Regions from separate parts of the Pseudomonas sp. KU26590 genome, predicted to be linked through region 1. Evidence: predicted binding sites of a transcription regulator. Region 1 holds the regulator's gene; each other region holds the start of a gene.
The links. Region 1 encodes sigma-54, which starts transcription at its own class of promoters, with help from an activator protein. Its sites were predicted from a motif close to ANTGGCATNNANNTTGCTNT; they were not measured.

Region 1 (2,203 bases):
GAGTTGGCGGTCAAGCTTGTCGGCAAGCAGATCAATGGCTGCATACATGTCGTCGTGTTCGGCGTTGGCAACCACTTCAGCGCCAGGGACATGCAGGGTGGCCTCGATTTTCTGCTTGAGCTTCTCGACCTCCATGGTGACCTGCACGTTCGTGATCTTGTCGAAGTGGCGTTCCAGTCGTGCGAGTTTCTCGCCGATGTAGGTACGCAGAGGTTCAGTCACTTCCAGCTGGTGTCCACTGATGTTGACTTGCATACAGCTTCTCCTTCGTTGCCAGTGCATTAGTGGCAGGCGTAATGCCTGCCACCGGAACGCTTTGACGTGTGACCTCTACATCAGTCGCTTGCGTTCGCTGGACGGCGAGATCCCAAGGGATTCGCGGTACTTGGCGACTGTGCGACGGGCCACTTGAATGCCTTGTGCTTCCAGTAAACCAGCGATCTTGCTGTCACTCAACGGCTTTTTCTGATTTTCCGCGGCGACCAGTTTTTTGATGATCGCGCGAATCGCCGTTGACGAGCATTCGCCGCCTTCGGAGGTGCTGACGTGGCTGGAAAAGAAATATTTGAGTTCGTAGATCCCGCGTGGGGTGTGCATGAACTTCTGCGTGGTCACCCGGGAAATCGTCGATTCATGCATGCCGACCGCTTCAGCGATGTCATGCAGAACCAGCGGCTTCATGGCCTCGTCGCCGTACTCGAGGAAGCCACGCTGGTGTTCAACAATTTGCGTCGCCACCTTCATCAGCGTCTCGTTGCGGCTTTGCAGGCTCTTGATGAACCAGCGAGCTTCCTGCAGCTGATTGCGCATGAACGTGTTGTCGGCGCTGGTATCGGCGCGACGCACAAACCCTGCGTACTGTGGATTGACCCGCAGGCGCGGCACGGATTCCTGGTTCAGCTCCACCAGCCAGCGCTCGTTGTCCTTGCGCACGATGACGTCAGGCACCACGTATTCGGCTTCGCTGGATTCGATCTGCGAGCCGGGGCGCGGGTTGAGGCTCTGGACCAGTTCGATGACCTGACGCAGGTCGTCTTCCTTGAGCTTCATGCGGCGCATCAGTTGCGCGTAGTCGCGGCTGCCCAGCAGATCGATGTAGTCGCTGACCAGCTTCTGCGCTTCCGCCAGCCACTTGGTTTTGGCCGGCAACTGGCGAAGTTGCAGCAGCAGGCATTCGCTCAGGTTGCGAGCGCCGATGCCTGCCGGCTCGAACTGCTGGATACGGTGCAGAACAGCTTCTATCTCATCCAGCTCGATATCGAGCTCGGGATCGAAAGCGTCTAGCATTTCTTCAAGCGTTTCGTCGAGGTAACCCTGATTGTTGATGCAGTCGATCAGGGTCACGGCGATCAGGCGATCGGTGTCCGACATTGGCGCGAGGTTGAGCTGCCAGAGCAAGTGACTTTGCAGGCTCTCGCCGACGGAGGTGCGGGTGGTGAAATCCCACTCGTCATCGTCGTTGCTGGGCAGGCTGCTGGCGCTGGTCTGGTAGACGTCTTCCCACGCGGTGTCGACGGGGAGCTCATTGGGGATGCGCTCGTTCCAGTCGCCCTCATCCAGATTGTCGACGGTGGGCGCCGATTCCTGGTAGGTGGGTTCCTGAACATCAGCGTTGGGCTTTTGCTCTACGGTGTCCGCCAAGGGGTCGGCGTTGTCGAAATCGTCGCCTTCCTCCTGCCGTTCCAGCATCGGGTTCGACTCCAGCGCCTCTTGAATCTCCTGTTGGAGATCCAGCGTCGACAGCTGAAGCAAGCGGATTGCCTGTTGCAGCTGAGGCGTCATCGTCAGCTGCTGGCCCATTCTCAAGACTAGCGAAGGTTTCATGGCAGGGCTTAACACCTTATTCGCCGGCGCACTGCGCGCCATTTACTAGCAGGGCGCCGAGGGCGCCAACTTAAGCAAATTATATGCCTGAAGCTGGAGGGTTTGCCTAGAGTGTGATGACAATTAAAAAACGAGGTCGGCGACGGCGCACGTTGCGGGGTACCGCACAACCTCATGTCATCACTGCGGTTACAGGCGGAACTCGTGACCCAGATACACTTCCTTGACCAACTGGTTGGCCAGGATGGATTCGGCGTCGCCTTCGGCAATCAGCTGCCCATCGTTGACGATGTAGGCGGTTTCGCAGATATCCAGCGTCTCACGCACGTTGTGGTCGGTGATCAGCACGCCGATCCCTTTGGCCTTGAGGTGGTGAATG
Region 2 (2,203 bases), 3.0 Mb from region 1:
GACGTCAGCTGTGCGCTGACGATTCGGGTTGAACGTCGTTGCGCTGCAAGGGTCAAGATCACTAGGCCGTTGTCAGGCCCTTACTGAGGAGAGATTGATGAAAGTGTGGACTATTTCGTTTCTGGACAAAGACGGTGTGCAGCAAACCCTCGATCTTGAATCCGATCACCGTCCCAGTGAAGAAGAGGCTGCGCAGCAACTCCGTCCGATCCTGTTTCCGGTCGCCAGTGATCTTGATCTGAACGACCTCGACGGTCGCACTGCCGAGCCCACTGTAAAGACACTCAAAGAGCAGAACGCGGTACAGATCATCTCCATCGTCGAGGCTTCGTAGGAAGCCTGCATTTCCCGCCCTCCTGCCAATTGGCAACGCACTATCAATGGGGGTACTCTGCCAGCGAGGTCGGTGATGCATCTACCCGAGTCCGCTCGCGTACGTATGCCCGTTTTGTAAAACGCACCGGCCTTGTCAGCGACATGCTTGAGTCCCGGGCGGCAGATGACCTGCCGCTACACGCCTCGCCATCGAGGGGTGTTTCGGGATAGTTGAAACTCTATCTATCGTTGCATAGGAGGACGTTTCATGAGCACAGCCTATCAAGAAGACGTCAGCAGCCATGTACTGCGCTGCATGAAAGAAGGCGGTTTCGACTTCGCACGCATTCACCCCATCGAGTTCTATGCCACCTTTCCGGATGAGGACCGGGCGCGTCAGGCTGCGGAAAAATTTCGTGGCGAGTCAGTCAATGTCCAGCTCAATGCGCTGGAAGACGGTGCCTGGCACCTGGAACTGAGCAAGTTGATGTACGCGACCTACGACGGGATAGGCGATTTCGAGCAGGATTTCCAGACCGCGATTTTCGGTCTGGACGGGGAGGTTGAAGGCTGGGGCGTCAAACAGGTGCTCAAGCGCCTGCATTGACCTGTAGGCGTCGCTAGCAAACGACTGGTAGTCGAACGCAATCTCTCGCCTCTGCGACCCAGCGTGGGGGAGGGAGATGCACCGAGCTGAATCACAGGCAAAAAAAAGCCGCTCTCTTGGGAGCGGCGCAAAGGGAATATCGGGTGGCGTTGCCAATAAGGTTTTGAGCCAATCGCCTTGGGTGATCCGGCGGGTTGGTCTGCGGTATGGGGCGATTATGCTCAGCTCCTGTAACGCGCGGAAATGAACTCTGGCTATGCCTTCGATAGATTTTCAAATCGAGCGACGCTTCGCCATGAAGCGTCGGGCAGCGGGTTAGGGCGCATCGTGCACAGGAATGGTGCGGGCGCTGTGGCTATTTAATTCAACCCATTGATATCAAAGCGTTTATGCCGATGGCACGGGCCTTGCGAAGGCTCTGGTGTCCATGGTGACAAGGAGTACGGCATGATCCGCACCTTTTATGACGAGATGTACGATGCGGGCGGCGTAGTCCGTCCGCATTATCGGGAATTTGCCCGCTGGTTGGGTGAAGCGCCGCCTGAGTTGCTCGCTCAGCGTCGGCGTGAGGCCGATTTATTGTTTCATCGCGCCGGGATCACGTTCACGCTGTACGGCGACGAGCAGGGCACCGAGCGGCTGATCCCGTTCGACACCATTCCGCGCAGCATCCCGGCCAGCGAATGGCGCGTGGTGGAGCGCGGCTGCATTCAGCGCGTCAAGGCGTTGAACATGTTTCTGGCTGACCTCTATCACGATCAGCGCATCATCAAGGCCGGGATCATTCCTGCTGAACAGGTTCTCGCCAACGAGCAATACCAGTTGGCAATGCAGGGCCTGAATCTGCATCGCGACCTGTATTCGCATATCTCCGGCGTCGATCTGGTGCGTGACGGCGATGGCACGTATTACGTGCTCGAAGACAACCTGCGTACGCCAAGCGGCGTGAGCTACATGCTCGAAGACCGCAAGATGATGATGCGGCTGTTCCCCGAGCTGTTCGCCGCGCAACGCATCGCGCCGATCGATCACTACCCGAATCTGTTGCTGGACACCCTGAAAAGTTCGAGCCCGCTGGATAACCCGAGCGTGGTCGTGCTGACCCCCGGGCGCTTCAACAGCGCGTTTTTCGAGCATGCGTTTCTGGCCCGGGAAATGGGCGTCGAGCTGGTGGAAGGCGCTGACCTCTTCGTGCGCGATGACCGCGTGTTCATGCGCACCACCGACGGCCCGAAAGCGGTCGACGTGATTTACCGCAGGCTCGATGACGCGTTCCTTGAT
Region 3 (2,203 bases), 800 kb from region 1:
GACCAGCTTCTCTGTCACGCAATCGATGACCGACAGGTTGGGCAGCGTCTGGCTGGACACCTGGGAAATCGCCTCGCCGGTGACCAGCGCGTCGATTTCCAGCCGGTCGGCAATGTTGCTCGCGGCGCGCAACATCATACGCTTCAATACTACGCCCATATGACTGTTATCGACTTTTCCGAGAATTTCTCCCAGAACTTCCTCGAACGGTACGCTGACGAACAGCACTCGCTGGGAGCTGCCGTACTTCTTCCAGATGAAGTGCGCGACTTCCATCACGCCCAGCTCGTGGGCACGTCCGCCCAGATTGAAGAAGCAGAAATGGCTCATCAGGCCACGACGCATGATCTGGTACGCCGCCACGGTGGAGTCAAAACCACCGGACATCAGGATCAGGGTCTGTTCAAGCGAACCCAGCGGATAACCGCCAATGCCGTTGTGCTGGCTGTGGATCACGAACAGACGCTGGTCCCGAATTTCGATTCTGACTTCGACTTCCGGCGCCTTTAGCGAGATGCCGGCGGCGTTGCATTCACGGCGCAGCCTGCTGCCGACGTATTTTTCAACGTCCATCGAGCTGAAGTCGTGATGACCGGCGCGCTTGCAGCGCACCCCGAATATCTTGCCGGGGATTGCATCGCCGAAGTGCAGCTTGCACTTCTCGTAGATGTCGTCCATATCGCCCAGCGGATACTGGTCAACCTGCAGAAAGTGCGTGATGCCAGGCATGCAGCTAAGGCGCACGGTCATCTCGTGCAGGGCTTTAACGTCTTCGACCTTTGTTTCGACCTCAAGGTTGTCCCACACGCCATCCACCACCAACGCCGGGTCCAGATCGCGGAGCACCGTACGGATGTTCTTGGCCAGCTGTTTGATGAAGCGCTTGCGCACAGGCCGGCTTTTGATAGTGATTTCTGGGAAGACTTTGACGATTAATTTCATGAAAACAGCGCGCTAGGTCCCGGTCGAAAAAGGGGGGCGCGGATTATAGCGGAAATTGCTCAAGGTTTAACCAGTTATCGTGCAGCCAATCGTCCGCGCACCAAAACAGCCCTGTATACAATTACTTGGCACTACAACGGTGCGCCCGTTTTCGAATATGCGACGTTTAACACGCTTAAAGGCAGGTATTCCCACGGAAAACCCAACACAGGGCACTGGCATGCAAATTGCTCCCTTGTGAGGCAGGTTGCCTTGGTCGAGTATCGCGCCCGGCATCACCCAAATTGAAGGGCCAACCACTACTCAGGCCCTAATCCACCCCGGAGGACAACATGTCGAAGTCGGTTCAACTCATCAAAGATCATGACGTTAAGTGGATTGATCTGCGCTTCACGGACACCAAAGGCACTCAGCACCACGTGACCATGCCGGCCCGCGATGCGCTGGAAGACGACTTCTTCGAAGTCGGCAAAATGTTCGACGGTTCCTCCATCTCGGGCTGGAAAGGCATCGAAGCCTCCGACATGATCCTGCTGCCGGACGACGAAACCGCCGTCCTGGATCCGTTCACCGAAGAGCCTACCCTGATCCTGGTTTGCGACATCATCGAACCGTCGACCATGCAAGGTTACGATCGCGACCCACGCGCCATCGCTCACCGCGCCGAGGAATACCTGAAGTCGACCGGCATCGGTGACACTGTATTCGCCGGCCCTGAGCCAGAATTCTTCATCTTCGACGAAGTGAAATTCAAGTCCGACATCTCCGGTTCCATGTTCAAGATCTACTCCGAACAAGGTTCGTGGATGTCCGACGCCGATATCGAAGGCGGTAACAAGGGCCACCGTCCAGGCATCAAAGGCGGCTACTTCCCGGTTCCACCGTTCGACCACGACCACGAAATCCGCACCGCAATGTGCAACGCTCTGGAAGAAATGGGCCAGATCGTCGAAGTTCACCACCACGAAGTGGCAACCGCTGGCCAGAACGAAATCGGCGTGAAATTCAACACGCTGGTTAAAAAGGCTGACGAAGTTCAGACCCTGAAATACGTCGTGCACAACGTTGCCGACGCTTATGGCCGCACCGCAACCTTCATGCCCAAGCCTCTGTACGGCGATAACGGTTCGGGTATGCACGTTCACATGTCCATCTCCAAAGATGGCAAGAACACCTTCGCAGGCGAAGGTTATGCCGGCCTGTCCGACACCGCTCTGTACTTCATCGGCGGCATCATCAAGCACGGTAAGGCCCTGAACGG
Region 4 (2,203 bases), 2.9 Mb from region 1:
TCTTCGCGCAGCAAGCCCCAGCGGCGGAACTGGGTCATGAACCACATGCCGTCGGACAGCCAGGGCATGTTCACCTCACCGTCGCCGTGGAAGCGGATGGCGTGATGGTCGTGCCATCGGTTGCCGAGTCCGTCATCGTACTCGCCCAGCAGCCGCGATTCGATGGCGCCGACGGGTGCGTTGACGTATTCGGCGGCGCTGAGCAACTGCGCGGTGCTGCGCCGGTTGTCAGCGCTCTCTTCGATGAAGCGGCTGGCCTCAAGCACGGCCATCACCAGCGCCCGCGCCGTGTTCGGGTACTGCTCGGCGAATTCCAGGCTGCACGCCAACACCTTTTCCGGGTGATCCGGCCAGATGGCCTGGGACGTCGCCAGGGTGAAGCCCAGGTTCTGCTGAACGGCACTGGCACCCCACGGCTCGCCGACGCAAAAGCCGTCGATACGCCCGGCCTGCAAGTGCTCGACCATTTGCGGCGGCGGCACCACCACGCTGTCGACGTCGCGCAACGGGTGAATGCCTTGACTCGCGAGCCAGTAATACAACCACAGGGCGTGATTGCCGGTGGGAAAGGTCTGGGCGAAAGTCAGTTTTGAGTCGCTTTGGTGCGTGCGCCGGTCGAGTGCATCAGGAGTGGTCACGCCCGCGTCCTGCAGCGACCGCGACAGGTTGATGCTCTGGCCGTTCTGGTTCAGCCCCATCAGCACCGCCATGTGCTTCGCCGGCCCGGCCAGCCCCAGTTGCACGGCGTAGACCAGGCCGTACAGGCTGTGGGCGGCGTGCAATTCGCCGCTGACCAGTTTGTCGCGCAGGTTGGCCCACGATGACTGCCGGTGCAGGTTGATGTTCAAGCCATAGGGCTGGGCGAAGCCCTGGGTCGCGGCGACGATCAACGAGGCGCTGTCGGTGAGCGCCATGAATCCGAGGTCGACGCTGCTGAGTTCTGGTGCATCGCTGCCGTTGACCCAGGCCAGCGAAGGGTTGAGCGTGTCAGTCATGGTTGCCATTCCGCGTGGAGGCCGAAGCGCTAGTAAGCGCTGCCGATCGTCCAAAAAAAACGCCGCCTCGCCCAGATTGAACCGGGGCGACAGCGACGTCATTGTCCTGTGTCTCGCTCCGCCGTTGGATCGAGTCGATACAGGAGACTAAGCAAGCCATATGCCAGCGCGAGTCGAGGTTGTAAGCAAAGTTCTCGACATGCCTCGCGCTTCGCCCGCAGCGGCGTTTATAATCCGCCGCTGATCCCAGCCGCAATCGAGCCGCCCCCGCCCATGTATAACCTGGCCCGCCAGTTACTGTTCAAACTCTCCCCGGAAACCTCCCACGATCTGTCCATCGACCTGATCGGAGCGGGCGGGCGTCTGGGGCTCAATGGCCTGTTCAACAAGGCGCCGATGCAGCTGCCGGTGACCGTCATGGGCCTGCGCTTCCCCAACCCGGTCGGGCTGGCGGCGGGGCTGGACAAGAACGGCGCGGCCATCGACGGCTTCGCCCAGTTGGGCTTCGGTTTCGTCGAGATCGGCACCGTCACGCCGCGCCCGCAACCGGGCAATCCGAAACCGCGCGTTTTCCGCCTGCCCCACGCCGAAGCCATCATCAACCGCATGGGCTTCAACAACCTGGGCGTCGACAATCTGGTCAGCCGGGTGCAAGCCGCGCAGTACAAAGGCGTGCTGGGCATCAACATCGGCAAGAACGTCGACACGCCCGTTGAGCGCGCCGTGGATGACTACCTCATCTGCCTGGACAAGGTGTACGCCCACGCCAGTTACATCACCGTCAACGTCAGCTCGCCCAACACCCCGGGCCTGCGCAGCCTGCAATTCGGCGATTCACTCAAGCAGTTGCTTGAAGCCTTGCGCTTGCGTCAGGAAGCCTTGACGCAGCTTCACGGCAAGCGCGTGCCGCTGGCGATCAAGATTGCCCCGGACATGAGCGATGAGGAAACGGTATTGGTCGCCAGCGCCCTGCTGGAGTCGGGTATGGACGCGGTGATCGCGACCAACACCACCCTCAGCCGTCAGGGCGTTGAAGGGTTGCCCCACGGCGACGAAGCCGGCGGGCTGTCGGGCGCTCCGGTGCGCGAGCAGAGCACGCACATCGTCAAGGTGCTGGCCGGTGAGTTGGGCGGGCGGTTGCCGATCATTGCTGCCGGCGGCATTACCGAGGGCAAGCACGCGGCCGAGAAGATCGCGGCGGGGGCGAG

Region 2: the regulator sigma-54 is predicted to act here: its motif matches at 1,317-1,336, upstream of OKW98_RS20390 (circularly permuted type 2 ATP-grasp protein).
Region 3: the regulator sigma-54 is predicted to act here: its motif matches at 1,157-1,176, upstream of glnA (glutamate--ammonia ligase).
Region 4: the regulator sigma-54 is predicted to act here: its motif matches at 1,144-1,163, upstream of OKW98_RS19330 (CmpA/NrtA family ABC transporter substrate-binding protein).

Annotation. Positions count from the first base shown of each region.
Region 1 covers NZ_CP110644.1:1,431,836-1,434,038, forward strand. The annotation lists gene hpf (ribosome hibernation-promoting factor, HPF/YfiA family) at 1-255, opposite strand, end outside; gene OKW98_RS06495 (RNA polymerase factor sigma-54) at 331-1,824, opposite strand; gene lptB (LPS export ABC transporter ATP-binding protein) at 2,014-2,203, opposite strand, start outside.
Region 2 covers NZ_CP110644.1:4,584,080-4,586,282, reverse strand. The annotation lists gene OKW98_RS20400 (hypothetical protein) at 98-334, shown strand; gene OKW98_RS20395 (ribonuclease E inhibitor RraB) at 584-922, shown strand; gene OKW98_RS20390 (circularly permuted type 2 ATP-grasp protein) at 1,370-2,203, shown strand, end outside.
Region 3 covers NZ_CP110644.1:627,619-629,821, reverse strand. The annotation lists gene thiI (tRNA uracil 4-sulfurtransferase ThiI) at 1-942, opposite strand, end outside; gene glnA (glutamate--ammonia ligase) at 1,275-2,203, shown strand, end outside.
Region 4 covers NZ_CP110644.1:4,341,088-4,343,290, reverse strand. The annotation lists gene OKW98_RS19330 (CmpA/NrtA family ABC transporter substrate-binding protein) at 1-995, opposite strand, end outside; gene OKW98_RS19325 (quinone-dependent dihydroorotate dehydrogenase) at 1,269-2,203, shown strand, end outside.